Regions from separate parts of the Kribbella endophytica genome, predicted to be linked through region 1. Evidence: riboswitches for the same ligand, from Rfam matches in the RefSeq annotation. Region 1 holds a riboswitch; the other holds the start of a gene.
What was found. Region 1 has a riboswitch for FMN ahead of ribB (3,4-dihydroxy-2-butanone-4-phosphate synthase). Riboswitches for the same ligand answer to the same signal wherever they lie in the genome.
Positions count from the first base shown of each region.

Region 1 (14,507 bases):
GTCGAGACGTTCGAGTTCTTCCACACCCTGCGCCGCAACAACTGGGAGGGCGTCTGGCAGCTCGACCAGTTCCCGTTCCGCGAGGACAGCGTCGAGGCGGCCAAGCAGGCGATCCGGTTCCTCAAGGCGGTGCACCACGCGCTCGACGTACTGGACGAGGAGGCGCTGGCCGCCGCGCAGGCGTCGCACGACGCGCTCGCCGCGCAGAAGCTGGTCCAGAAGGTGCTGCTCTCGTCGATGGCAGAGCTGACATGACGCTGACGGTCGAGCACACGACGATGCCCGTGCTCGGGCGGCTGCCGATCCACAGCAGCCGCTCGGCGCAGGTCGCGCACATCGCCGAGGCCGCCCGGCAGATCCGGGTCCAGGACCTCAAGCTGGTCCACCACGCCGGCGCCGGGCACATCGGCGGGGACTTCTCGTCGATCGACATCCTCGCGACCTTGTACGGCGCGGTGCTGGACGTCGCTCCGGACCGGGTCGCCGATCCGGAGCGCGACCGGTTCATCCTCAGCAAGGGGCACGTCGCGGGTGCGCTCTACACGACGCTCGCGGCCTTCGGGTTCATGCCGGTCGAGGAGCTGGCGACGTTCCTGAAGCCGCTGTCGGCGCTGAACGGGCACCCGAACCGGCGCAAGGTCGCCGGCGTCGAGGCCAACACCGGCCCGCTCGGGCACGGCCTGCCGGTCGCGGTCGGGCACGCGTTGTCGGCGAAGCTCGACGTGTCGTTGCGTCGTACGTACGTGCTGGTCGGCGACGGCGAGTTGCAGGAGGGCAGCAACTGGGAGGCGATGATGGCGGCCTCGCAGTACCAGCTCGACCGGCTGACCGTGATCGTCGACCGCAACCGGCTGCAGCAGGGCGCGACCACCAAGGAGACCAACGACCTCGATCCCTTGCCGGAGAAGGCGGCGGCGTTCGGGTTCGCGGTGGTCGAGGTGAACGGGCACGACCACGGCGAGCTGCTGGACGTGTTGTCCGCCGTACCGTTCCGGCCGGGCAAGCCGACCTTCGTGATCGCCCACACGCACAAGGGCCACCCGATCTCGTTCATGAGCAACAACGTCGCCTGGCACCACCGGGTGCCCGACGCCGCGGAGTTCCAGCAGGCGCTGACCGAGCTGTCCGCCGTTGCTCCCGGCTACTCGAAGGAGCTGGAATGACAGTCGTCGACACCTCGATCGCGGACCGCCCGCGGTACGACTGCCGGGACGCCTACGTCGAGACGCTCGCCGAGCTGGCCCACGCGGACCACCGGATCGTCGGCGTCGTCAACGACTCGGTCGGGTCGAGCAAGCTGAACAGCTTCCGCAAGGCGTTCCCGGACCGGCTGATCAACGTCGGCATCGCCGAGCAGGACATGGTCGGCGTCGCCTCCGGGCTGGCCAACGGCGGCCGGATCCCGTTCGTGTCGGCGGCGTCCTGCTTCCTCACCGGGCGCGCGCTGGAGCAGATCAAGGCGGACGTCGCGTACTCGCACACCAACGTGAAGCTGTGCGGTATGAGCCCGGGCGTCGCGTACGGCGAACTGGGCCCGACGCACCACTCGATCGAGGACATCGCCTGGCTGCGGGCGATCTCCGGGATGACGATCATCGTGCCGGCCGACCCGATCGAGACCGCTGCGGCGCTGCGCTGGGCGGCCGCGTCCGACGGGCCGGTGTTCATCCGGGTCAGCCGGATGAGCGTGCCGCAGATCTACGCCGACGACTACACGTTCGAGCTGGGCAAGGCGATCACCGTCCGGGCCGGCGACGACGTGACGCTGATCAGCAACGGCACGGTGCTCTGGCGGGCGCTGGCCGCGGCCGAGCAGCTGGCGACGGAGGGGATCTCGGCCAGGGTGCTGTCGATGCCGACGGTGAAACCGCTCGACACCGACGCCGTGGTCGCGGCCGCGCGGGAGACGGCCGGCATCGTGACCGCGGAGGAGGGCGTCACCGGGGGCGGGCTCGGCGGCGCGGTCGCGGAGACCGTCGTACAGCATCATCCGGCGCGGGTGTCGATCCTCGGGATCCCCGAGTTCGCGCCGACCGGCTCCGCGGCGTACTTGCTGGACCGGTACGGGCTGTCCGCGGACGGCATCGCTGGTGCCGCCCGCGCGCTGGTCAGCCGAGGTAAGTGACCAGGTCGGCGATCGAGACCATCGCGAAGTCATGGGTGTCGGCGAACGTGCGCAGGTCGGCGCCGGTCATCAGCGTGCCGTCGTCGTTCATCAGCTCGCCGATCACCCCGACCGGCGGCAGTCCGGCCAGCTGGACCAGCTCGACGGTGGCCTCGGTGTGACCGGGACGCTGCCGGACGCCGCCCGCGACCGCGCGGAGCGGGAGGATGTGGCCGGGCCGGATCAGGTCAGTGGGCTGCGCCGTCGCGTCGGCGAGCACGTTGACGGTCCGGGCCCGGTCGGCGGCCGAGATGCCGGTCCCGACGCCGGTGCTCGCGTCGACCGAGATCGTGTACGCCGTACGCAGACTGTCCTGGTTGTTCGGGACCATCAGCGGCAGCTCGAGCCGGTCGAGCACCTCGGGCGCGGCCGGCGCGCAGACGTACCCGCTGGTGTAGCGGACCAGCAGCGCCATCAGCTCCGGCGTCGCCAGGCTCGCGGCGAAGGTCAGGTCGCCCTCGTTCTCGCGGTCCTCGTCGTCGACCACCACGACCGGGCGTCCACGCCCGATCTCGGCGATCGCGTGGTCGATGGTGTCCAGGCGGGTGGTGCTCGCCACGGTGCTCACAGTCGCTGTCCTCTCGGCCTGGCACTCCGGGGGCAACGACAAGCTCCGCGAGTCTGTTTTTACAGGCGCGCCTCGTGGGCGCGCGCCGGACAGGCATCGCGGAGTCTGCCACGTGCGTCTTCCCATCCGGACTTTCACCGTCGGTCCCGGAGTTCCACCAGGTCAACCGGACCTCCTTGCGGAGGTACGGGTCGCGGACTGTCACCGCCGGCTCGGAATTTCACCGACCCCAGAGCACGTGTGTGATCTTGCAGATTCAACCGTCAGTGTATCCGTCTCTTCTGGCTCCGGGAGTGTCATGTCCATCTCATCCGTTTGGCGGTCGGTCGAGCTCTCGGCTTCTTTGGAGTCGGTTTACGGGGCGGAGGTGTGGGCGGAGTTCGAGCACGAGAGCGGGGTGAGGGTGCGGCGGCCGGCTTTCTGGGACGGTTCCGGGGCCGGGGAGGGCGAGGACGGCTCCGGGGCCGGGGAGGGCGTCGGCGAGCCCGGTGCCGGGGCTGGGCAGAGGTGGCGGGTGCGGTTCGCACCGCCGCTGGCCGGTGAGTGGCGATGGGTCTTCGGCTCGTCCTCAGGCGTGCTCGACGCCCAGCAAGTACCAGCCGGCGAAACAAATCCGTTCTACGCCCACGGGTTCTGGCAGATGTCTCCTGGCGGGCGGAGTCTGGTGCACGCCGACGGGACTCCAGCTCTTCTGGTCGCCGACACGGCGTGGGCGCTCCCGTGGCGGGCGACGGTTTCTCAGGTGCGCGAGTACGCCGCCGATCGTCAGGCGAAGGGCTTCAACGCCGTACTGCTGATGTCCGTGCAGCCGGACATGGGCGCGGTCGGGCCGCGGGACCGGACGGCGGACGAGGGGTTCGACGTCGGGTTCGAGGATCTGCCGTCGGGGCATCTGTTGCAGCCTCGGGCGGAGTACTTCCAGTACCTGGATCAGCTGCTCGCGGTGCTCGTCGAGCACGGGCTGGTGCCGGTGCTGCAGCCGGTGTTCCAGGGGTTCGGGTGGAAGGGGCTGGGAGTCGCGGGCACCGTCGTACCGGCTGAGGAGTATGCGACGTACTGCCGGTACCTGGTCGCGCGGTACGGCGCGCAGCCGGCGATCTATCTGGTCGGTGGGGACGGGACCGGGCTGGAGCCGCAGGTGGCGGCCGGGGGAGCGGAGGTGCATGCGGTCGACTGCTACGGCCAGCCGACGGGGATTCACTACCGGCCGCACATCCGTGCGGCGGCGCATCAGGATGCGGAGTGGCTGGACTTCCAGTGGTGCCAGACCGGGCACACCGGGGAGCACGTGGCCGAGCGGGTGGCCGACATGTGGCGGAACGAGCCCGTACGGGGTGTGGCGAACGGCGAACCGACGTACGAGAAGCACGGCGGTCTCGACGTGGCCGAGGGGTGGTGGCAGGGACACGAGGCGTGGAGCAACCTGTGCGCGGGCGGGACGATGGGGGTCGTGTACGGCGCGGGGAGTCTGTGGCAGTGGCGGCTGCACGGGTCGGAGCCGGGGCATTCGTCGTTCTTCATCGCGCCGGATGCCGGGTGGCGGGACGCTGTGGATTTCGAGGGGTCGACGTACGTCGGGCTGGTGGGGCGCGTGCTGGCCGGGTTGCCGATTGCGGACCTGGAGCCGGACTGGACGCGGGTGATCTCGGGGCGGGCGCTGCGCGGTGCTGACGGGTTGCTGATCGTGTATCGCGAGCACGGTGGGCCGGTGATGGTGTTCGACGACTCGGTGCCGCTGTCGTACCGGATCGTCGATCCGCGCGACGGATCGGTGGTGGCGACCGGGCGACGGGACACGCCGCAGGACCCGCTGCCCGATGCGGGTGGCGCGCCGCGGGTCTACATCTGCCTATAGTCCAGTCCTGATCGAAGGGGGCTTCGCATGAGCGCGAACCGTGGCGTACGTCAGCCGGGGCTGGACGAGCTGCGGCTGCTGGCGAAAGTGGCGCGGATGTACCACGAGAAGGGCATCCGGCAACCGCGCATCGCCACCGAGCTCAACCTGTCCCAGGCCCGGGTGTCGCGGATGCTCAAGCAGGCGGTCGAGGTGGGGATCGTGCACACCGTCGTCACGATGCCGAGCGGGGTGCACAGCGATCTCGAGGACGAACTGCAGGGGCGCTACGGGCTGCGGGATGCGGTGGTTGTCGACACGGGCGGTCTGTCTGTGGGACCGGGTGGATTGTCGGCGGGTGTGGACGAGGACGTCCTCCCCGCGCTGGGGTCGGGCGCTGCGGCGTACCTCGACATGACGCTCACCGGCGGACACCTGATCGGCATCTCGTCCTGGAGCGAGACCCTGATCAGCGCCGTCGACCGCATGCCCCGCAAGAGCGTGCCGGTCGCGGAGAAGGTCGTGCAGATCGTCGGCGGGCTCGGCGACGCCGCCGTTCAGATGCAGGCGACGCGGTTGACCGCCCGCTTCGCCGAGCTGACCGGCGCGATGCCCGTCTACCTGCCTGCTCCAGGCTTGGTCGGTACTCCCGCCGTACGCCGCGCGATGATGAACGACGTCTCCGTCCGCGAGGTCCTCGGCACCTGGAGTCAGCTCACCGACGCCCTGGTCGGAATCGGCAGCCTGGAGCCGTCGCCCTTGTTGCAGCGCAGCGGAAACGCCGTCGCTGTCGCCGATCAGGACGAACTCCGCCGCCTGGGCGCCGTCGGCGACGTCTGCTTCCGCTTCTTCGACGAGGAAGGCAAGCACGTCCGCTCGACGTTCGACCAACGCGTCATCGGCGTGACCGCGAAGGAGCTGCTGGCCGTCCCCCGCCGCATCGGCGTAGCCGGCGGCGACCGCAAACACTCCGCCATCCGCGCGGCGTTGCTGGGCGGCTGGATCAACATCCTCATCACCGACCTGTCCATGGCCCAACGCCTGCTCGCCGACTAGCGCCTCTCCCACGCGCGCCCCTCCGTTCGCTGGCGCTCACTGCGGTGCGTGCTCCCGCCCGCCCTTTTGGTGAGTGCGCGTGCTGTCGCGCGCTTCAGTGCGCGGCTGCCGCCGCTTCTTGTGCGCGCTGGCGCGCGGTTGACCACTTGGTGGTGCACGGGGGTGCCTGCGGTTCAGGTGCGAGCCCCGGCGCGACCGTTCGGTTGTGGCCAGCCGCGACGAGTCGCGGGTGCTCCCTGCGCGCCTGCTCCCGCCCCGGTTAGGTGGTGCGCGTGTTGTCGCCCGCTTCAGGCGGCGGGCTGGCTAGCCGACCCGGGTAGCGCGGGAGCTACCCGGGGTCGGGCGCCAGCGCTCCGGACCGGGCGTCGTAGGGCGCCTAGCGTCTGGATATGCGAATTGTGGCGGTGCTGGCGGCGTTCTTGTTGTTGCCTGGGGCAAATGTTGTGGCGGAGGCGTGGCCCGTTGCGGCAGATGTCGCCGACTTGGTCTGGCGGGAATGCCAGAGTGGCAGCGACGACGACCAGGGGAAGGCACTCGATGAGGCGGGGGCGTCCTGCAGCTCGGTCCGTGTGCCTGTTGATCATCTGCAGCCGAACGGGCAGACCATCGACATCGCGATCTCTCGGCTGCGCGCCGACCCGGCGAAGCGGCGCGGCGTACTGGTGGTGAATCCCGGCGGACCCGGCGGCTCCGGGCTCGACTACCCCTTGGCCCTGCGTCCTCTGCTCAGGGACGTCGCGAAGCAGTACGACCTGATCGGCTTTGATCCTCGCTTCGTTGGGCGGAGTGCGCCGGCCGCCTGTGGGGATGTCCGTCTGGCTGACGTCTTCCGCTCGTCCCTCAACCGCACCGACTTCGCGGAGTCCGCCCGCCGGGCAAAGGCCTTCGTACGGAGCTGCCCCGAAGGACTCCAGTACGCGAGCATTCGCAACGTCGCTCGTGACCTGGACCTTGTACGGAAAGCGCTCAAGGAGACCAAGCTGAACTACTACGGCGTTTCCTGGGGCGCCGACCTCGGGGTCGTCTACAGCCAGCTCTTCTCGGACAAGGTCGACCGCATGGTCGTCGACAGCGTCACCGATGTCGAAGGATCCGAGTACCACCATCTCGCCACCGGCGAGCGCGCCGAAGCAGCCTTCGACGAGTGGGCGGCTTGGGCTGCCTGGCGGGACGACAAGTACCACCTCGGCGGAAGCGGTCAGCAGATCCGTACGGCGGTGAGTCGACTGATGAAGCGTGACCTGACGATCGCCGGCCACAAGATCGACTCCGCAGTCCTGCCCTGGTTGCTCCAGTCAGCGCTCGGCGACGAGAGCGACCGCGACCTGATGGCGCGCAACGTCAGCACCCTGCTCCGCAACACCCCGCCGACGCCAGAACTCAAGGGCTGGCTTGATCAGTACTACGGCCGCGCGCCCATGTTCTCCCAGTTCGTCGCCGCGTCGATCGCCTTCACCTGCAACGACACCGGCTGGCCGAAGAGCCCAGCGACGTACTGGCGGGACGTTCAGCAGACCAGGAGCACTCAGCCGTTGTTTGCGACAACCTTCCTCCCGTGCGCCTACTGGACCCAGCACACCACCGAACCATCCCTTGCCGTCAGCAACAACACCCCGATGCTGATCGTCGAGGCCGAGCGCGACAACATCCCGCTCAGCTGGGCCGAGAGCCTCCACCGCAAACTCCCCAACTCGACCCTGAAGACGGTCGACCGCCGAGCCCACGGCGTCTACGACGAACGCGTCCCGACGATGATCGAAACCGTCAACGACTACTTGGGAGATTGAGGCGGCGCGAACGGGGCCGCCGCCGCTTGGATCTTTGTGAGGTGCTCGGTGGGGTCGATCGGGGTGTTGCTCGGGCTGGTGGTGCCGTCGATTTGTTCTCGGAGGATGTCGAGGTGGCCGCCGTGGCGGAGTTCTTCGGTGAGGACTCGGAGGATCATTGCGGAGAGGGTGGTGGTCTGGTGGCCTGGGGTGAAGTGTTCGACTCGGCCGGGGGAGTCGAGGTCGTGGAGCGCGATGGTTTCGTCGGCGTTGGTGCAGGACTGGTGGTACCAGTCGAGGACGTACGACGAAGTCTCGTCGGGGCGGGCCCACAGGTCGGCGGCGCCCGCGAGGTCCTCGTCGCCGGGGATCTCGCGGTCGAGGCCGCGGCCGAAGGCTTCGCCGAGGTAGCCGTACTCCATGCCGCCGAGGTGTTTCAGGACGCCTAGGACGTTGGTGCCGGAGGGGGTCAGAGGGCGGCGGAGGTCGTACTCGGACAGCCCGGCGGCTTTCTGGAGGTTGGTGGTTCGGGCGGCGCGGAGGGACTCGTGGAGCTCGGCCTTCAGGTCCATGGGGAAACGATAGGAGCAGCCGGAATCAGTGGTGAGCACGGATGCCGTCACCGCGCGGTCGGTCGATCCTCGGAGTACCGAATCACCGAACCGAGGAGAGATCATGAGCAGCATCGGTACGACGGTCAGGACGTGGAAGATCCAGCCGGGCACGATCGGGCTCTGGATCCTGCGGCTGGTCCTCACGTTCGAGTTCGCCGCGGCGGGGATCATGAAGCTGGCCGGCAACGAGCAGATGGTCGCGATGTTCGGGGAGCTCGGCGCCGGGCAGTGGCTGCGGTACGCCGTCGGCATGCTCGAGATCGCCGGGGCGCTCGGCGTGCTGGTTCCCCGGCTGTGCGGGCTCGCCGCGCTCGGGCTGGCCGGGCTGATGGCCGGCGCGGTGATCACCAACGCGTTCGTGTTCGGCGTCTCCCCGGCGGTGCCGCTCGCCCTGCTGGTGGTCGCCGCGCTGGTCGCCTGGTTCCGCCGGTCCACCGTCCAGGCGCTCCTCCAGCCTGGCCGGTGATGAACGGGATGTGCCGGAGCGCGATCTCGGGTGGCGTCGGCACCCGAGGATCGTAGACGGCAGGAGCCCGCGTCCACCGCCAGAGGACGCGGGCTCCACCCGAAGCCGAAGCAGCCGAAGCACCCGGAGCCGACCGACAGGCTCCCCGAGGATCAGCGCGAGCGGTGCTGCTGCGCCAGATCTCGCAAGTACAGCGCCGACTGCTTGGGGGTGCGCTCCTGGGTGTCGTAGTCGACGCGGACGATGCCGAAGCGCTTCTCGTAGCCGTAGGCCCATTCGAAGTTGTCGAGCAGGGACCAGGCCAGGTAGCCGCGGATGTCGGCGCCCTGGTCGATCGCGTCGGCCACGGCGGCCAGGTGGGTGGTGAAGTACGCCGTACGGCCCTCGTCGGCGACGAAACCAGAAGCATCCGGTTCGTCGTCGAAGGCCGAGCCGTTCTCGGTGATCACCATCGGGAGGCCGGGGTAGTCCTTGCTGATCCGGACCAGCAGGTCGGTAAAGCCCTCGGGGACGATCTCCCAGTCCATCGCGGTGCGCGGGCGGTTCAGCGGCAGGGTCCGGCTGACCGGGAGACCGGAGGCGTCGACCGTGCTGCCGTCCTCGGCGAAGCCGGTGAACATCTGGCTGAAGTAGTAGTTGATGCCCAGGACATCGATCGGCGCGGAGATCGTCGCCAGGTCACCATCCTGGACAGGGATTTCGATGCCTTGAGCAGCCAGGTCGGCGACCACGTCCGCGGGATAACGCCCGTGCACCAAAGGATCCAGGTACAGCCGCGCACCCATCCCGTCGGCCCGGCGAGCGGCCTCGAGGTCGGGCTCCAGGTCCGAGGCCGGGTACGCCGTGGCGGCGTTCAGCGTGATCCCGATGTCGAGCTTGCGCGGCGCGGCCTCGCGCATCCGCTCGGTCGCGAGACCGTGCCCGAGCAGCAGGTGGTGCACGGCGGAGACGGCGGCCGGGTAGTCGCGCTTGCCGGGCGCGTGCGCGCCGTACGCGTACCCGAGCATCGCCGAGCACCACGGCTCGTTCAGCGTCGTCCACGTGTCGACCCGGTCGCTCAACGCGTCGAACACCAGCATCGAGTAGTCCGCGAACCGGTACGCCGTGTCGCGCGCAGGCCAGCCGCCCGCGTCCTCGAGCTCCTGCGGCAGGTCCCAGTGGTACAGCGTCACCCACGGGTCGATGCCTTGGGCAAGAAGTTCGTCGACCAGCCGGTCGTAGAACGCCATCCCGGCCGGGTTGACCCCGCCGGTGCCGTGCGGCTGGACCCGTGACCAGGACACCGAGAACCGGTAGGTGTCCATCCCGAGATCCTTGATCAGGGCAACATCAGCGGGCATCCGGGTGTAGTGCTCGCAGGCGACGTCACCGTGGTCGCCGTCGTGCACGGCGCCGGGGACCCGGCAGAAGGTGTCCCAGATCGAGGGGGTCCGGCCGTCGACGTCGACGGCGCCCTCGATCTGGTACGCCGAGGTGGCGACACCCCAGCGGAAGCCGCTCGGCAGTCGCGCCGCAAGGTCCGCCTCGGAGGTGGTGGGGGCAGCAGATGTGTTCATGGTGGACGTGCGGCGGTCCGCGCCCAGCCGGTGGGCCGGCGCGGAACGCCGTACTGACTCCCTTCGGGGAAGAAGTTAGGCGACGGGGACCCGGCCGGGCAGCCAGCAGGCCACCTGGCGGTTCGGGTCGTTCCTGGCCTCCGGGACGCCGAGGACGGGGATCTCCGTCGAGCAGCGGTCGAACGCGTGCGGGCAGCGTGGGTGGAACGCGCAGCCGCTGGGCATGCCGCGCAGGTCGGGCGGCGAGCCCGGGATTCCGCTCAGCTCCCGGCGCGGGCCGCGCAGCGCCGGGAAGGACTTCAGCAGTCCTTCGCTGTACGGGTGCAGGGAGTCCTTGTAGAGATCGGCCGACCTGGCTTCCTCGACGATCCGGCCGCCGTACATGATCGCGATCCGGTCGGAGAACTCGACCAGCAACGACAGGTCGTGGGTGATGAACAGCACCGAGAACCCGAGCCGCTCGCGCAGCTCGACCAGCTGGGCCAGGATCTGGCGCTGCATCACCACGTCCAGCGCGGTGGTCGGCTCGTCCATGATCACGACCTGCGGCTCGAGCACGAGCGCCATCCCGATCATCACCCGCTGCCGCATGCCGCCGGACAGCTGGTGCGGGTAGGCGTCCATCCGGTCCGCGGAGATGCCGACCAGCTTGAGCATGTCCTTGGCCCGGGACCAGCGGGCCTCGGAGCTGAGCTGCGGCTCGTGCGCGCGGATCACGTCGAGCATCTGGGTGGAGACCTTGTGCACCGGGTTGAGCGAGTTCATCGCGCCCTGGAACACGATCGACGTCTCGGCCCAGCGGAACTTGCGCAGCTCGGCCGGGGACAGCGCCATCACGTCGTACGGCTGGTCGCCCGGCGGGTGGTAGATGACCGAGCCGCCGCTGATCACACCGGGCGGCGGGAGCAGCCGTGTCACGCCGTACGCGAGCGTCGACTTGCCGGAACCGCTCTCGCCGGCCAGGCCGAGCACCTCACCGCGGTGCAGGGTCAGCGTGACGTCGCGGACCGCGCGGACGGCCTGGTCGCCCAGCCCGTAGTCGACGTTGAAGTCCTTGATCTCCAGGACTGGTTGCTTCGCCATCAGACCGTGCCCTTCGCTTCGTCGGCGCGGACCACCGGCGTGACCGGGGCCTTCCTGTCGGAGGTGTTCAGCACCGGGGTGAACCCGACCTTCATCCGGACCGTGTGGCCGTCCTTGGTCTTCACCCGGGTGTGCCCGCTGCTGCGCAGCCGCGGGCTGACGAACTCGTCGATGCCGAAGTTGATCAGCGACAGCGCCGTGCCCAGTACGGCGATCGCGAGGCCGGCCGGGACGAACCACCACCACGCGCCCTGGGCGAGCGCCTGCTGGCTCTGCGCCCAGAACAGGATCGTGCCCCAGTTCCACTCCGAGATCGTCGAGATGCCGATGAAGGCCAGCGTGATCTCCGACATCACCGCGAAGATCACCGTTCCGACGAAGCCCGACGCGATGATCGCGGTCAGGTTCGGCAGGATCTCGACGGTGATGATCCGCCAGGTGCTCTCACCGGTCGCGCGGGCGGCCTCGACGTAGTCCCGCCGCCGCAGCGACAGCGTCTGCGCTCGTAGTACTCGCGCACCCCACGCCCACGACGTCAAACCGATGACGAGGGCAACCATCAGGTCACCCGCGCCCGGGATGGTGGAGGCCACGATGATGATCAGCGGCAGCGCCGGGATGACCAGGAAGACGTTCGACAGCGCGGACAGCCCCTCGTCGGCGGCACCGCCGAGGAAGCCCGAGCTGACGCCGATCAGGACCGACAGGGCGGTCGCGACGATGCCGGCCAGCAGACCGACGAACATCACGCCCCGGGTGCCGACGAGGATCTGCGACAGGATGTCCTGGCCCAGGTGCGTGGTGCCGAACCAGTGCTTGCCCGACGGCGGCTGGATCAGGTCGGCGCTGCGCGCGGACGGGTCGTACGGCGCGATCCACGGACCGATGATCGCGATCAGGCAGAAGAAGCCCAGGATGACGAGCCCGGTCGCGGCCTTCGGGTTCGCGACGAACCGCAGCCGTTGGCGCTTGACCGGAGCGGCCGCTACCTCCGGGCCGTCGGGCGTGACCGCGGTGATGGTGCTGGTGGGTGCGGACATCGGTCAGCCCTCCTTGCGGGTGCGCGGGTCGAGCAGCAGGTACGCGATGTCGGCGATCAGGTTGGCGACCAGGACCGAGATCGTGATCACCAGGAAGACGCCCTGCATCAACGGGTAGTCCTTCGCGCCGACCGCCTGGAAAAGGTTGTAGCCGATGCCGGGGTACGAGAAGACGATCTCCACCAGCAGCGTGCCGCCGACGATGAAGCCGAGCGACAGCGCGAAACCGGACACGTTCGGCAGCAACGCGTTGCGGGCGGCGTAGCTGAGCATCACTCGACGCTCGGACAGGCCCTTGGCGTGGGCGACGGTGATGTAGTCCTCCGACGCGACGGTCACCATCATGTTGCGCATGCTGAGGATCCAGCCGCTGACCGACGAGATCAGGATCGTGAGCGCCGGCAGCAGGCTGTGCTGTACGGCGCTGCCGATGAACACGCTGTCCCAGTTCGGTACCAGGCCCGGCTCGTACCCGCCCGACGACGGGAAGAAGCTGCCCGCGCCGGCCAGCAGCGTGATCGCGATCAGGCCGAGCCAGAAGTACGGGATCGACGACAGGAACGTGGTCACCGGGAGCAGGCCGTCCAGCCAGGACCCGCGCCGCCATCCGGCCAGTACGCCGAGGCCCGTGCCGATGATGAAGCTCGCGAGCGTCGTGATGCCGACCAGCGCGATCGTCCACGGCAGGCTCTGGCCGAGGATCTCCGAGACCGGTGTCGGGAAGAAGGTGAACGACAACCCGAGGTCGCCCTTGAACACCTGACCCCAGTAGTCGACGTACTGGCTCCACAGGCTCGCGTTCTTATCCAGGCCGAACAGCACGTACAGCGAGTTGATCGCCTCGGTGCTCATCTGGCCTTGGAACTTGTTGATCAGCGAGGTGACCGGGTCACCGGGGATCATCCGCGGGATGAAGAAGTTGATCGTGATCGCCGCCCAGGCGGTGAACAGGTAGAAGGCGATCCGTTGCAGCAGGAACTTCACTTCGCCGCTCCTTCCTCGTAGAGCCAGCAGGCCGCCCAGTGGGCCTGGCCGCTGTCGACCACCGGCAGCTCGAACCGGGGCGGCAGGTCGGTGGAGCACTTCGGCATCGCGTGGATGCAGCGCGGGTGGAACCGGCAACCGGTCGGCGGCGCGATCAGGCTCGGCGGCTCACCGCCGGCCTCGTCCTCGGGCGCGTCCTTGGCGTCACCGACCCGGTCCAGGCGGTCGGGGTCGGGCGCGCTCTCGATCAGCAGCCGCGTGTACGGGTGGGCCGGGTGCTGCGTGACGGTCTCGGAGTCGCCGCCCTCGACCATCCGGCCGGCGTACATCACCAAGGTCTCGTCGGCGAAGTACCGGGCCGAGGCGATGTCGTGGGTGATGTAGAGGATGGCCAGGTTGAGCCGTTCCTTCAGGTCCCGCAGCAGGTTCAGTACGCCGAGCCGGATGGACACGTCGAGCATCGAGACCGGCTCGTCGGCCAGCAGCACCTCGGGATTCGCGCCGAGCGCGCGGGCGATCGACACCCGCTGGCGCTGGCCGCCGGACAGTTCGTGCGGGAACTTGTCCAGGTAGCGCTCCGGCGGGGTCAGCTGGACCCGCAGCAGCAGGTCGTTCAGGTTCTTCTCCAGCTCGGCGCTGCCGCTGCCGGCGCGGCCGTGGATCTTCAGCGCGCGGGTCAGGTGGTAGCGCACGGTGTGCACCGGGTTCAGCGAGGCGAACGGGTCCTGGAAGATCATCTGCACGCGGCGGCAGTAGGCGCGGAACGCGCGGCCGCCGTGCACGGTGATCGAGTCGCCGTGCAGCCGGATGTCGCCGTCGGTGCGCTTGTACAGCTGCGCCATCAACCGGGCGACCGTGGACTTGCCGGAGCCGGACTCGCCGACCAGGGCGGTGACCCGCCCGCGGCGCAGCGTCAGCTGGATGTCGTCCACCGCGTGCACGGCCTTGCGCTCACGGGTGAACAGGTCGCGCAGGCCCCGGCGTACGGGGAAGTGTTTGGTGAGGTTCTCGGCCTCGAGGACCACGTCGTCGGTCGTGGTCGGTGGTGCTGCTGGCGTCGCCGTCATTTCCGACTCCTCGCTCGGTGGGCACAGGGAACCGCGGCCGGGAGCCCCAGGTGGAGAGCTCCCGGCCGCGGCGGGGTGTCAGGCCCCTGCGGGCTTGAGCTTGAGGACGATCTCCAGCGCGTTCTGCTGGGTCGGCTGGGCCGGCCCGTACGGGTTGGTGTCGTCCGGCCACCCGACCCAGTTCTTGGTGCTGTACAGCGCACCGATGTTCGAGGCGCCGGTCGGGATGATCGGCATCTGCTCGACCATGATCTTCTGCAGCGTGTTCAGCGCCGCCGAGCGGGCCGCGTCGTCGGCCGCGTTGGCGTA
Region 1 covers NZ_BAAGUR010000003.1:126,853-141,359, reverse strand. Annotated here, with positions in the region: gene ACYVIO_RS26955 (sugar phosphate isomerase/epimerase family protein) at 1-255, shown strand, start outside; gene ACYVIO_RS26950 (transketolase) at 252-1,163, shown strand; gene ACYVIO_RS26945 (transketolase family protein) at 1,160-2,125, shown strand; gene ribB (3,4-dihydroxy-2-butanone-4-phosphate synthase) at 2,109-2,732, opposite strand; FMN riboswitch at 2,841-2,974, opposite strand; gene ACYVIO_RS26935 (apiosidase-like domain-containing protein) at 3,031-4,587, shown strand; gene ACYVIO_RS26930 (sugar-binding transcriptional regulator) at 4,615-5,622, shown strand; gene ACYVIO_RS26925 (alpha/beta fold hydrolase) at 6,012-7,409, shown strand; gene ACYVIO_RS26920 (DinB family protein) at 7,394-7,960, opposite strand; gene ACYVIO_RS26915 (DoxX family protein) at 8,064-8,468, shown strand; gene ACYVIO_RS26910 (GH1 family beta-glucosidase) at 8,621-10,024, opposite strand; gene ACYVIO_RS26905 (ABC transporter ATP-binding protein) at 10,100-11,107, opposite strand; gene ACYVIO_RS26900 (ABC transporter permease) at 11,107-12,147, opposite strand; gene ACYVIO_RS26895 (ABC transporter permease) at 12,151-13,131, opposite strand; gene ACYVIO_RS26890 (ABC transporter ATP-binding protein) at 13,128-14,198, opposite strand; gene ACYVIO_RS26885 (ABC transporter substrate-binding protein) at 14,277-14,507, opposite strand, start outside.

Region 2 (14,507 bases), on a different contig from region 1:
GGCGCCGCCGTGGCGGGTCTGGTACCAGCGGTACCACCCGTACAGGCTGACGAGCGCGAAGAAGACCTGGCGGCCGGCCTGGCCCCAGAGGTCCTTGTCCTGCGGGGTGTCGAACAGCCCGCCGACGAAGACCGTGAACAGCAGCACGTTCCCGACGATGCCGATCGGCCACGCCGACACCAGCCGGCGCATCCCGAACAGGGCGCTGGCCAGGCCGAACACGTTGCCGACGATCTCACGCACGAGCACCGGCGAACCGGCGATGGTGACCTGCTCGTGCAGCAGCCAGTCGATCATTCGTTGCCTCCGACAACACTCTTCGGGGCGGTCAGCAACCGCTCCACGTACTTCGCGATCACGTCGACCTCGAGGTTGACGGTGTCGCCGATCGTGTTGCGCCCGAGCACGGTGAGCTCGAGGGTGGTCGGGATCAGGCTGATCCCGAAGGTGGAGGTCGCGTCGTCGACGTCGGTGACGGTCAGCGAGACGCCGTCGACGGCGATCGAGCCCTTCTCCGCGACGTACTTGAGGATCTCCGGCCCGGCCGCCACGCGGACGACCTCCCAGTGCTCGGCCGGCTCGCGGCTCGCGATCGTGCCGACGCCGTCGACGTGGCCCTGGACGATGTGGCCGCCCAGCCGGGCGTGCGCGGTGACGGCCCGCTCCAGGTTGACGATCGAGCCCTTCTCGACGCCGCCCAGGCTGGTCCGGCGGAGCGTCTCGCGCATCACGTCGGCGGTGAAGGTACCCTCACCGGTCTCGACGACGGTCAGGCAGCAGCCGTTGACCGAGATCGAGTCGCCGTGCCCGGCGTCCTCGGTCACCTTCGGGCCACGGATGGTGAGCCGGGCCGCGTCGCCCTCCAGCAGGTCGAGCGACTCGACGGTACCCAGCTCTTCGACGATTCCGGTGAACATCTACTTCCCTCCCAGGGGAGTCAGGGTGAGCCGGACGTCGTCGCCGAGGCGAGTGACGTCCGCAAGGGTGAAGCGCCGCAGGTGGTCGATAGATTCCGCACCCAGGTCGCCGACGGCGGAGAAGCCCGAGCCGAGCAGCGCCGGAGCGACGTACGCGACGATCTGGTCGACCAGTCCGGCGCGCAGGAAGGCCGCGGCCAGCGTCGGCCCGCCCTCGAGCCACAGGTGGCGGATCTGGTGGTCGTCGAGCTGCCGGAGCACCTCGGCGGGGTCGTGGGTCGGCAGCAGCAACGTCGCGGCGCGGTCGTTGCGGACCCGCGCGGTCTCCGGGATCTCCCGGTCGCCGACCACGACCCGCAGCGGCTGGCGGCCGATCGGGCGGTCGTTCTCGTCGCGCACGGTCAGCTCGGGGTCGTCGTCCAGCACCGTCTGGGTGCCGACGGCGATCGCGTCGCACTCGGCGCGCTTGCGGTGGACGTCGGCGCGGGCGGCCTCACCGGTGATCCACTTGCTGGTCCGGTCGGGCGCGGCGCTGCGGCCGTCCAGGGTGGTGGCGAACTTCCAAGTCACGAACGGACGGCCGGTCCGCACGCTGTGCAGCCAGACGTAGTTGACCTCTTCGGCCTCGGCCCGCAGTACGCCCTGCTCGACCTGGATGTCCTTGGTGCGCAGCGTCTCGCCGCCGCCGGCGGCCTGCGCGTTCGGGTCGGGTACGGCGTACACGACGCGGCTGATGCCGGCCTCGATCAGCGCGTCGGCGCACGGCCCGGTCCGGCCGGTGTGGTTGCAGGGCTCCAGCGTCACGTACGCCGTACCGCCGCGAGCCCGCGGCCCGGCCATCCGCAGCGCGTTCACCTCGGCGTGCGGTCCGCCGGCCTGCTCGTGATACCCCTCGCCAACGGGATGCCCGTCGCGGCCGGTGATCACACAGCCGACGACCGGGTTGGGGTGCGTGCTGCCGATCCCGCGGCCGGCCAGCTCGATCGCACGCCGCATCCAGGCGACGTCGATCGGTGAAGCGTGGTTCACAGACGGTCCCTCGTTGTCACGGACGCACCACCGGGGCCATGACAACCGGCACGCGAACCGCCGTCCGGAGGGTGTGTCGCGCTACCTACTGCGGCCACGCGGTTCCGCACGTCGGAGCGCACACCGATCGCGTGCGCCTCCCATCCGGACTTTCACCGTCGGTCCTGGAATTCCACCAGGTCAACCGGCCGACACCTTCGTCGACCGGGTCGCGGACTGTAACCGCCGGCTCGGAATTACACCGACCCCGGAGCACGCGAGTGGTTTCACTCGTACTTGAAGTGTACGCCGGTCCGGAAGCACCGACTTGTTGCTTCCGTCACCTGGACGGACTGATCAGCGCACCGCCCTGGGCGAGGTAGGCGAAGGTGGCGAGCCAGTGGTCGTGGTTGAAGTCGCCGCTGGTGACGCTGGGGAGGGCGGCGTCGAGGTGGGCCGTCACCTGTCGTTCGTCGTCGGTCAGAGCGGCCAACTGCCAGGCGCGGGTGAGGTTGAGCCCTTGTAGATGCCCTTGGCGACCGTCGATCGGGTAGCGGACGGCGACCGGTTGCAGAGCAGTCAGATCAGGCAGGAAGGCGGGCAACCACTCGGCGAAGTCGTCCTCGGTCAGGATCCGGCGCATCAGGTCGGCTTCCGACAGTCCCGGCGACAGGAAGTCCTCGCCGCTCGGCTCCCACTGCAGCGGGCAGTCGCGATCCTCGGCGAACCAGGTGCGCGCCTTGTCCTGGACGGCTTGGACGAGCTTGTCCTGGCCGAGAGCCTCGGCGGCGTCGTACAGAAGAGCCATCGCGAACGCCGAGTTCGAGTGGACGCCCGAGCGGACCGGGCGGGCCGCTCCCTCCAGCCACTCGACGCTGAGGTCGACGATCGCGTCGACGAACGGGGTCATCGCCTTGGACCAGCTGGCCCCGTCGGGACTCGCGCCGACGGCCGCGGCCAGCACCAGACCCCAGGCCCAGCCGTACGGGCGCTCGAACGACGGCGAGCTCCGCAGGTACGCCGCCTCGGCGGCCAGTGCGTCGGCGGTCAAGTTCTGGTCGAGCGCCTTGCGGATGGGCTCGGGATCAGTGGCCTCGGGCAACAACCGGACCAGCAGCCAGTGCATGTGCACGCAGGAGTGCCAGTCGTACGACGTGTGGAACGCAGGGTGCAGCTCCTTGACGCTGTAGGCCCTGGCGTCGCGCGCGACGTGGTCGAGCTGGTGCGGCGACTCGGTCTTGAGATTCTGCAGCGCGATCTCGACGTACCGCTGGCTCATCACAGGACTCCGAAGGCGAGGAAGTACATCAGGAAGACGTTGCAGACGAGCAGCGGGATCGCGGTCGGCAGCTGCGCCTTGATCGGCCCGTACCGGCTCTTCATGTCGAGCAGCGCGGCCGGGACCAGGTTGAAGTTCGCGGCCATCGGCGTGGTCAGCGTGCCGCAGAAGCCGGCCAGCATGCCGATCGCGAAGACCGTCGCCGGGTTGCCGTCGAAGGTCTGCACCAGCACCGGGTACCCGATCGCGGCGGTCATGATCGGGAACGCCGCGAACGCGTTGCCCATGATCACGGTGAACAGCGCCATCCCCAGGCAGTACACGACGACCGAGCCGAACAGCGATCCCTCCGGCAGCACGTGCGTGGTGACCTTGCCGACCGCCGTACCGACGCCGGCATCGGTGAACAGCCGACCGAGCGTGGCGAGCATCTGCGGCAGGACGGCCGCCCAGCCGATCACCTCGAGCAGCCGGTGCCCCTCCTTGAGCGGAGTCAGGACCGACGGCGGACGCAGCATGATCACGCCGACGATCGCCGCCGCGACCGCGGAGACGCCCAGACCGATCAGCGTCTCGGAACCCTTCTCCAGCAGCGGCTGGTCGCCGGCCTTGATCTTGGCCAGCCCGACCGCGAAGATCAGCGCGCCGAGCGGGATCACCAGCGGCGGCACGAACAGCTTGTTGCCGAACCGCTGGGCGGCGGCCGCCTTCTCGGCGAGGCTCGTCGACACCTCAGTGCCGCGCCCGAGCTGCCCGGTGCCGACCAGGACGGTCATCGCGATCACGACCAGTCCGAGCACCCACGCCGGGGCGGACTTGTTCACCACGAAGGTGCTGTAACCGAAGGACGCGCCGAGCAGACCCCAGAAGGCGGCACTTCCGTACCGCTTGCTGTTGCTCCGGTCGCGCAGGGTCAGGACCGCTCCGAAGAGGAAGAGCAGACCGCACAGCCAGTAGAACCACTCGACCTTGATCACCGGTCGGCCTCCTTCTGCTTCGGCGCCGACTTCTTCACGGCAGGCGGCGGCCCGTCGACCGCCATCAGGCGGTCGAGCTGGCGGTCGAAGTAGAGCATTCGGGCGCCGTGGATCAGCAGCGCGCAGACCGCGGTCGGGATCGCCCACAGCGCGACGTGCAGCGCGTCCAGCTTCAGCCCGTACGTCGAGTCGACGAAGCCGGTGATCAGCAGGATCGAACCGACCGCGATGAAGACGTCCTCACCGAAGAACACGCCGACGTTGTCCACGCCGGCCGAGTGGCCCTTGATCCGCTCCTGCACCGCCTCGGGCAGCTTCCGCCCGTACCGGCGCTCGGCCGCACCCTCGGCCATCGGGTAGATCAGCGGCCGGACGGTCTGCGCGTGCCCGCCGATCGACATCAACCCGACCGCGGCCGTCACCTGCCGGATCACCTGGTACGACGCCAGCAGGCGCCCGGTGGTCAGGAAGGTGAGCTTCCCGATCAGCCGCCGGGACTGCTCTTGCAGCCCGAACCGCTCGACCAGGCCGATCACCGGCAGCACCACGATGAACAGCGTCACCGAGCGGCTCCCGGCGAAGCCGTTGCCGAACTCGTTCAGGATCTTTCCGGGACTCAGGCCGCCGAGCAGCCCGGTGGCGATTCCGGCCACCGTGACCACGACCAAGGGGTTCAGGCGTAGGGCGAACCCCACCACTACCAGCAGGACTCCGATCAGGACCAGCACCGCACTGCCTCCGCTTCTGCTGAGTCTTTCGGGCGATGTGATCGTATGCATTGTTGAACAAACCCACAATCACTCCTTGCAAGTTTTACTTTTTGTTATGGTGTGGAGGTGAGTACGGGAGTTGACGACGACATCTCGGGGTGAGTCCCGAGGTGACAGGCCATCGAGCCGGCGCTGAGCGCCGATGCCGTGGCCTGATCGGCGTTTCCTGACCACCTCCGCCCTCCGTGGCGGCGTACTCACTCATCTCGCGAGGTTTTCCGCATGTCCGATGCGTTCATCGTCTGTTCCTCCCTGTCGTTCGCCTGGCCTGACGACACCCCCGTCTTCACCGACCTGTCCTTCGCCGTCGGTCCCGGGCGCACCGGCCTGGTCGCGCCCAACGGCGCCGGCAAGTCGACGCTGCTCAAACTGATCGCCGGAGAGCTTTCGCCGACCGCCGGCAGCGTGTCCGTCGACGGCGTTCTCGGCTATCTCCCCCAGTCGCTGCCGCTGGTCGGCGACCTGACCGTGGCCGAGGTGCTCGGGGTCAAGCCGGTCATCGACGCGCTGAACGCGATCGAGTCCGGCGACGTCGACGAGCGCCATTTCAATGCCGTCGGCAACGACTGGGACATCGAGGAGCGCACCCGCGCACAGCTCGAACGGCTCGGTCTCGACGCTGACCTCGGTCGCCGACTGAACACGTTCTCCGGTGGCCAGGTGATCTCGCTCGGCCTGGCCGCGCAACTGCTGAAGCAGCCCGACGTACTGCTGCTCGACGAGCCGACCAACAACCTGGATCTCGACGCCCGGCGCAACCTGTACGCCGTACTGGAGAACTGGAACGGCTGTCTGCTGCTCGTCAGTCACGACCGCGCGTTGCTGGATCGGATGGATCGGATCGCGGAACTGGAGCGCGGCGAGGTCCGGTCGTACGGCGGCAACTTCACGGCGTACGAGGAGGCTGTCGCGGCCGAGCAGGAGGTCGCGGAGAAGAACATCCGCTCGGCCGAGCAGGACCTCAAGCGCGAGAAGCGCGAGATGCAGCAGGCGCGTGAGCGGGCGCAGCGGCGCGCGAGCACTGCCCAGAAGGGGTTGAAGGACGCCGGGCTGGCGCGGATCAACGCCGGCAACATGAAGCGCTCGGCCGAGGTCTCCGCGGCGAAGGCCAACCAGACCCACGCAAATCGGTTGAGCGACGCGAAGGCGAAGCTGGACGAGGCCGGGCGGGCGCGACGCGACGAGCCGCGGCTGGCGCTGGAGCTTCCGGGGACGGCGGTTCCGGCCGGTCGGACGGTGTTCGAAGGCAGCGGGCTTCACGTGCGCGAACTGTTCGCCGGTGAGGGTGCTTCGCTGAACATCCGCGGGCCGGAACGGATCGCGTTGTCGGCTCCGAACGGGACCGGCAAGTCGACGCTGCTCCGGTGGATCCAGGGGTCACTGACCGGCGGAGAGGTGAGACGTGCCGACGGCCGGATCGCCTACCTCTCCCAGCGCCTGGATCTCCTGGACCTCGACCGCACGGTGTTCGAGAACCTGTCCCACTTCGCGCCGACCATGCCCGAGGCCCAGCGGATGAACCTCCTGGCCCGCTTCCTGTTCCGCGGCCAGCGCATCCACCTGCCCGCCGGCGTCCTGTCCGGCGGCGAACGCCTCCGCGCCACCCTCGCCTGCGTCCTGTACGCCGAGCCGGCGCCGCAGCTGTTGCTGCTGGACGAACCCACCAACAACCTCGACCTCGTCAGCGTCGAGCAGCTGGAGTCGGCCCTGACGGCGTACCAGGGTGCGTTCGTCGTCGTCAGCCACGACGAGCGCTTCCTGTCCGAACTCGGTATCACCCGCTGGCTGACGCTGACCGAGGGCAAGTTGCTCGAGTCCGCAGCCAACTGAACTTTCTCTCTTTCTTCTCAGGTGGTTGCTCCATGCCCATTTCCGCTCTTGTTGCCGACGGCATCGTCCGGGTGCTCGGCTCCCGCCGCGTGCTCGACGGTGTCTCCCTCACCGCCTCCCCCGGCCAGCGCATCGGACTGATCGGCGAGAACGGCGCCGGCAAGTCCACCCTGCTCCGCATCCTCGCCGGCGCCGACGAACCCGACCGCGGTCACGTCACCCGCCCACTCGATCTCGGCTACCTCCCCCAGGAACTCCCCTTCGACCCCACCGCCACGCTCACCGACGTACTCGACGAAGCCCTCCAGGACGCCCACTCCGCCCTTCTTGAACTCACCCGCCTAGCCGATGCCCTCGGCGATCAGCCCGAGCTTTTGTCGGCGTACGCCGACCAACTGGCGTACGCCGAGGACCACGACGCCTGGGACGCCGACCGCCGCGCCGAGCTCGTTCTCACCGGCCTCGGCCTGGCCGAGCTCCCCCGCTCCCGCCCCCTCACGTCGCTCTCCGGCGGTCAACGCGCCCGCCTGGCGCTGGCCGCCCTCCTCATCCGCCGCCCCACCGCCCTGCTCCTCGACGAACCGACCAACCACCTCGACGACACCGCGATCGCCTTCCTGGAGAAGCAACTCCAGACGCTCCCCGGCGTCGTCCTGATCGCCACCCACGACCGAGCCCTGCTCGACGCCGTCTGCACCGACCTGATCGACCTCGACCCCGCGCTCGACGGCCCGACCCGGTACGGCGGCAACTACACGGCGTACCGGTCCGCACGCCGCGCGACCCTCGACCGCTGGCGTCGCCAGTACGCCGAAGAGCAGGCCGAACTCGTCGCCCTCCGCGAGGCCGCCGCGGTCACCGCCCACCGGGTCGCCCCCGGCCGCCTCCCCCGCGACAACGAGAAGATGGGCCAGGGCCACACCACCGGCCGAGTCCAGAACCAGATCGCCCGCCGCACGCGCGCCTTTACCCGCCAACTCGCCACGCTCACCCGCACCCAGATCCCGGCCCCACCCGAGCCGCTTCGCTTCCGCTCGGACCCCCTGGATGCCTCGCCCTCGCGCGCTCCCGCGCCCGTTTCCGCTCCGGCTCCCGCGCCTGCGCCTCTCCCCCTGGCGGCCGCCGAGCTCAAGCCGCTCCTCTCCCTCCGCAACCTCCGCGTCCCCCACCGCCTGCAGCTCGACCACCTTGACCTCCAGCCGGGCGACCACCTCCTGATCACCGGCCCCAACGGCGCCGGCAAGTCCACCCTCCTGTCCGTCCTAGCCGGCGACCTCCCCTTCCACGGCACCCTCCACCGCCACCCCGACCTCACCGTCGCCCTCCTCACCCAGGACACGACCTGGCCCGACCCCACCCGCACCGCCCGCGAGGCCTACTCCCTTGCCCTAGGCAACCAGCGCGCCGAGCAGGTCCCGCTCAGCTCCCTCGGCCTGCTCCCGCCGTACCAGCTCGACCAGCCCGTCGGCACCCTCTCCGTAGGCCAACGCCGCCGCCTCGCCCTGGCCCTCGTCATCGCCAACCCGCCCGACCTCCTCCTGCTCGACGAACCCACCAACCACCTCTCCCCCACCCTCACCGACGAACTCGAGCAGGCCCTCACCACCACCCTCCGCACCGTCGCCATCGCCACCCACGACCGTCACCTCCGAACCCACTGGCCCGCGCGCACCCTCCACCTCAGCGGCACGATGCCCGCGGACACCGCGGCTCCGGCGCCCGAGCTCCCCACTAGGTAGGTGGACGCCCGGCCGGGTAGTTTCTGCCCGGTGGAGGCGTTGGCGGGGCGGTACCAGCTGATCGATCTGATCGGCACCGGCGGCATGGGCTCGGTCTGGCGTGCGTGGGACCTGCGCAAGCGGACGTACGTCGCCGCCAAGGTGCTCGGTCAGCACGACGCCGGCATGCTGCTGCGGTTCGTCCGTGAGCAGTCGCTGCGCATCCAGCACCAGCACGTCGTCGCGCCGCACGGGTGGGCCGCGGAGGACGACAAGGTGGTGTTCGCCATGGACCTGGTCCGCGGCGGATCGGTCGCCACGCTCCTGGGCGACCACGGTCCGCTCCCCACGGCGTACGTCGCTGTCCTCCTGGACCAGATCCTCCACGGCCTGTCCGCGATCCACGCCGCCGGAGTGGTCCACCGCGACCTCAAGCCCGCGAACCTCCTCCTGGAGGCGACCGGTACGGCGCTCCCCCACCTGCGCATCTCCGACTTCGGCATCGCCGGCCTCGTCGACGAACCCCGGATGACCCGCCACAGCACCATCCTCGGCACGCCCGGCTACTTCCCACCCGAGCAGCTCCTCGGTGCGGACCCCGACCCCCGCCAGGACCTCTACACCGTCGGCGCGGTCGCCACCGAACTCCTCACCGGCAACCGCCCCACCCCCAGCACCCCCATCACTCCCCCCGACGGCCCTTTGGCCGAGCTGATCCACCACCTGACCTCCGAAGACCCAGCCACCCGCCCCGCCACAGCCCCCGAAGCCGCCCGCCTCCTAGCCGCGTCCGGCGCTCTCCCACTCCCCAACACCACCCCCTGGACCACCCAGCCAGACCCACCCGAGGTCTTCAACCAGCTCCCGCCTCTCCCCACCCCGTGGACCCCCACCGGCCCACCCGCTCCTCGCCGTACGGCGTCAAGCTCGCCTGCACCCGCCAGCGCCCCCATCACTCCCCCGCAGTCCCCAGCTCAACCCACCGCCCCCACCCGCCCAACACCTGCCGCCCCATCCGCAGCCCCCTCCCGCCCGACACCTGCCGACCCATCCGCAGCCCCCACCCGCCTAACGCCTGCCGACACATCCCCAAGCCCTCAGCCGTCCCCACACCCGCGCCCGACATCCCACCCCACCGCAGGCGCCCCCGCTCGGACGAGCCCGCCAAGCACCTCCACCCCACCCCAGCAGGCCACCCCAGCCAGCAGCCTCCACCAGCCAAGCCCCGGCCCCGGCCCCGGCCCCGGCCATCCCCACCAGCCCGCCCCCAGCTCCGCCCACACCCCGGCCAACCGCGTCCACTCACTCCCCGCCGGCGCGAACTCCAGCACCCCGCTCCAACCAACTGCCCCCTCCTCCGGCCGGAGACTGCTCACCTGGCTGGCCGCCGCCAGCTTCCTCGGCGCCCTGGCCCTCGCCGCCGCAGCCACCTGGCTCCTCCTCCGCTGACAGTTCCCGTACGGCGTTGAATCGGCGGGGATGGACATCGGTCGGGATAGCGTCGGGAACACACCGGTCGCCTCGTCGCCCTCGAGCTCCAGCTCCGGGACGACGGACGTCGCCGACCACGCGGTGTTCGCCCTGTTCGGCGTGCGAGAAAGTTGTCGGGAGCTGTCGGATCGGGGCGGCGGGGTTCGTTGGAGGGGTGAGCGGGTGCCCGCGAGGGGTGGCCGGACGGTAGGAGGATCGCGATGCAGTACCTGGTTTCGGTGATCGACGAGAGGACCGGCTCGGCCACGGACGACGAGATGGCGGCGATCGACGGGTTCAACGAGCGGATCCAGGCGGGCGGGAACTGGGTGTTCGCGGGCGGGCTCGCGGCGCCGAGCTCGGCGACGGTGATCGACAACCGGGAGGGCGCGGCGGTGTTCACCGACGGGCCGTTCGTGGAGTCGAAGGAGTACCTCGCCGGGTTCTGGGTGCTGGAAGCGCCCGATCTCGACGTCGCGCTCGAGCTCGCGGCCGCGGGGTCGCGGGCGTGCAACCGGAGAGTCGAGGTGCGCCCGTTCCTGTGAGTGACGTTTCCGCCGCGATCACCCTGGCTCACCACGAGGAGTGGGCCCGGGTCGTCGCCGCACTGACCAGACGTTTCGGCGATCTCGACATCGCCGAGGAGGCGGCCGCCGAGGCGTTCGCGATCGCCGTCGAGAAGTGGCCGGCCGACGGCGTACCGCCGAACCCGGGCGCCTGGCTCACCACCACCGCGAACCGCAGGGCGATCGACCGGCTGCGCCGCGAGAACAAGCGGTCCGACAAACAGAAGGAGGCTCAGATGTCGTACGACGTACCGCCTGAGCCTCTCGGCGTGATCGACGACCCGCGGCTGCGGTTGATCTTCACCTGCTGTCACCCGGCGCTCGCGATGGAGGCCCGGATCGCGCTGACGCTGCGGATGGTGGGCGGGCTGACCGTGCCCGAGATCGCGCGCGCGTTCTTCGCGCAGGAGTCGGCCGTCGGGCAGCGGATCACCCGCGCGAAGGGCAAGATCAAGGCGGCGCGCATCCCGTACCGGGTGCCGTCCGCCGATGACCTGCCCGGCCGCGTCTCCGGGGTTCTTGCGGTCCTGTTCCTGGTCTTCAACGAGGGCTACCTCGCGACCGCCGCGGACACCGATCCCGTCCGGCACGAACTGACCGCCGAGGCGATCCGGCTCACGCGACTGATCCGCCAACTGATGCCGGACGACGGGGAGGTCGCGGGGCTGCTCGCGTTGATGCTGCTCACCGAGGCACGCCGTACGGCGCGAGTCTCCGTGAACGGCGAATTGGTCACGCTCGACGAGCAGGACCGCGGTTCGTGGGACACCGAATTGATTGCCGAGGGCCACCAATTGGTCCGCGAACGCCTGGCGAGCGGGGTTGCGCCGGGTCGCTACCAGATCCTTGCCGCGATCAACGCTGTCCACACCTCGGCGCGCGACGTCCGCGACACCGACTGGTCGCAGATCGTTGCCCTGTACGACCAACTGGTCCGCGTCGACCCGTCGCCAATCGTCGCCATGAACCGGGCCATCGCAGTCGCCGAACTGGACGGCCCGGACGTTGCGCTCGGCATCGTCGACCGCCTGGAGGACCAGCTCGCGACGTACCACGCGTTCCACGCCACCCGCGCCGACCTGCTCCGCCGCCTAGGCCGCAGCCAGCAATCCCGCGAGGCGTACGACCAGGCGATCGACCTGGCCGGCAACACCGCCGAAACCGCCTACCTCACCCGCCGCCGCGACCAACTCGGCTGACACCACACGAGCCTCGGACGGTCTGGACCGTCCGAGGCTCGTGTGGGTTGGTCAGCGCGGGGGCTGGTTGGGGTTGTATTGGTTGGGCGGGTACTGCTGGCCCGGGTACTGCTGCTGGGGAGCCGGCTGCTGGGTCGGCTTGCGCAGTCGGAGGACCGCCCAGCCGCCGAGCAGGATGAGCAGCAGGGCGCCGCCGCCGAGCCCACCGATCAGTCCGTACGGCGTACCGTCGTCGTCCTTCGGGGTGTCGGTCGGGAGGGGACCGCCGGCTTCGGTTTTCTCGCCGGATGGCTCGGACGGGGTCTCGCTGGGGGTGGCGCTGGGGGTGACCGAGTCACCGGAGACGGGAGTGGCGCCGTTCGTGTACTCGGGCTTGCCGGTGCCGGCTGTGCCGGGGGTGCCGACGGTCAACGTCATCGGGACGGCGAACGATTTGTCGTTGTCCTTGCGGGTCAGGGAGACAGCGACGTAGTACTCGCCGGCCGTCGAGGTGCCGGTGTCCTGGTTGTTGGCACCGTTGCGGTTGAGGTAGCGGAGCTCCAGGGTGGTGACAGCCTGGGTGACCCCGCGCTTGGTCAGCACGCCGCGTTTGCCGGAACCGCCGGGCGTGTTCTTCGCGAAGACGGCGTAGACGTCCTCACCGGTTGGTGAGATCAGCATCGTGTCGACGTAGCGGATCCCGTCGACTGCCTCGGCCAGGGCGCCGGCCATCTGGGGGACGGTGACCTGGGCCTGGAGCCGCTGGCCCCAGTCGACCTTGACCTTGTACAGCTGAAGCTCTCCCGGCATCAGGGTGGTCTTGTAGCTGCCCGGCTCCAGCAGCGGAGCGTCGGGGAAGCTCGAACCGGGGACGATCTCGCGCGGGGTGGTGCCGGGCATCGAGACCCAGGTCGGGTCATCGGCCGCAGCCGGCAGGCCGGCGGTGGAGCCGGTCGGCGGCTCCTCGTCGACCCGGAGCTCGTACGGGATGCCCTTGATCTCGCGGAAGTCCTTGCCCGGGTTGACCGTCAGAACCAGTTGTTCGGCGGTGGCGCACGGAGCCTGGAAGTTGTACTTCGGCCAACTGGACGCCGTCCCGGTGGCCAAGCCCTGGTCGCTCCCGAAGGCCCGCGGGTAGCTCCAGCCGCAGTCGTCGCCGTCGATGGTCTTGAGCTTGGCCTCCGTCTGGATCACCAGGCTTCCGCCCGCCGGACGCCGGAAGCTCACACCGGCCCGCAGGGTCGAGCCGGTCATCGTCCGCTTGATCAGGTAGTGCTTCGCGGTGGCGTCGGCGCCGAAGGTGTCGGAGAAGAGCCCCGGGGCGAGCACCGGCGCGCCCTCCTGCTGCGGCGCGCCGTGGACCGGCGTACCGGAGATGCGGAACGGGCGGAAAGCCCGCGTGGACAGCCGGTCGAGCCCGGCCTCGAGGTCCTCGGTCGAGTCGGCGTCGTAGTAGTCGCCGCGACCCTCCCGGGCGACGCACTGCAGGTCGCTGCGCGCCTTGCCGGTGACCCGGAAACCGACCACGTCGACCTTCAGGTCGATGCCCTGCTTCGCGATCGAGCGCGCCACCGCGCACGGCTCCGGCGCACACGTCGCCTCACCGTCGGAGACCAGGACGATCGTTCGCTTGCCCTCGGTCCCGAGATCCTTGGCGGCCTCCTGCAGCGAGTACCCGATCGGGGTCTCGCCGTACGGCGTGTACTTGGCGATCGCGGTCCGCAGGGCCGGGCGGTTGCCGGTCGCGATCGGCACGGTCAGCTGGGTGTCCGTGCAGGCGCCCGGCTGGCTGCGCTTGAACACCGTCGCGCCGTACACCCGCAGACCGACCGGCGCGGACTCGGGCAGCCTGCCGACCACGCGGGTCAGCGCCGTCCGGGCGGCGGCGATCTTGGTCTGCCCGTCCCCGGCCGGCTCCTTCATCGAGCCGGACGAGTCCAGCACCAGCACCAGCTTGCCGCCGTCCCCGTCGGTGGGAGCCGCCTGGGCAGTGCTGATCGAGTGGCCGGCCAGCAGCACCGCACCGACCAGCAACAAAGCCGAGGGGCGGCGGAGCGCTCGCGTTCGCAACATCGGGTTCCTCCAGGTGAGATTCGCTATCGCAAGCTTTGCAGTTTGCTATCGCGAATGTCAACTCAGGCTCAGAAGTGGATTTTCGGGTTCGCAGCTGCGAAGATTGCCGCAAAGACGCGCGCGCGAACACAGGGAGCACATCACGCCAATGGATCACACGGCGCAGAATCTGCAGCTGCAGACCGAGTTGTACGGCGAACCGCTGGGCGACCTGATCCGCCGGGTCGCCGGCACCCTCGGCCTCACCCAGGCCCGGGTCGCCGACGTGATCGGCCTGTCCGCGCCGATGCTGTCGCAACTGATGAGCGCCCAGCGGGTGAAGATCGGCAACCCGAACGTCGTCTCCCGGCTGCAGGCCCTCGACGAGTTCGCCCGACGCGACGGCGCCGCCGACTACCCGCGGGACGTGATCGACATCGCACTGCTCGAGATCGGCGGCAGCTCCGGCGCGTTCACCAAGGCGTCGCCCAGGGCAACGGAGTGGGCACCACCCACCACCGGCCAGTGGGCCGCGCTGCCGTCGGCCAACCGGGCTTTCGTCCGCCAGGTCCAGGAGCTGTTCCGCGATGTCGCTTCTGCAGAAGAGATCCAGCGCGCCGCGGAGCTGATCGGCGCCGAGTCGCCGCGACTTGCCGAACTGCTGACCGTCTACGGTACGGGACGGACCGATGACGCTGTGGCACACTTCGAGCGTCGTTCCGGCTGATATACCACGCCCGGA
Region 2 covers NZ_BAAGUR010000005.1:364,672-379,178, forward strand. Annotated here, with positions in the region: gene pnuC (nicotinamide riboside transporter PnuC) at 1-297, opposite strand, end outside; gene ACYVIO_RS37725 (riboflavin synthase) at 294-917, opposite strand; gene ribD (bifunctional diaminohydroxyphosphoribosylaminopyrimidine deaminase/5-amino-6-(5-phosphoribosylamino)uracil reductase RibD) at 918-1,946, opposite strand; FMN riboswitch at 2,075-2,205, opposite strand; gene ACYVIO_RS37735 (DUF2891 family protein) at 2,266-3,204, opposite strand; gene ACYVIO_RS37740 (DUF979 domain-containing protein) at 3,204-4,181, opposite strand; gene ACYVIO_RS37745 (DUF969 domain-containing protein) at 4,178-4,909, opposite strand; gene ACYVIO_RS37750 (ABC-F family ATP-binding cassette domain-containing protein) at 5,174-6,781, shown strand; gene ACYVIO_RS37755 (ABC-F family ATP-binding cassette domain-containing protein) at 6,814-8,520, shown strand; gene ACYVIO_RS37760 (serine/threonine-protein kinase) at 8,551-9,948, shown strand; gene ACYVIO_RS37765 (YciI family protein) at 10,191-10,514, shown strand; gene ACYVIO_RS37770 (RNA polymerase sigma factor) at 10,511-11,734, shown strand; gene ACYVIO_RS37775 (vWA domain-containing protein) at 11,786-13,786, opposite strand; gene ACYVIO_RS37780 (helix-turn-helix domain-containing protein) at 13,935-14,492, shown strand.
Region 2: it holds a riboswitch for FMN, as region 1 does, so the genes downstream of both, ribD (bifunctional diaminohydroxyphosphoribosylaminopyrimidine deaminase/5-amino-6-(5-phosphoribosylamino)uracil reductase RibD) here and ribB (3,4-dihydroxy-2-butanone-4-phosphate synthase) in region 1, are expected to answer to the same signal.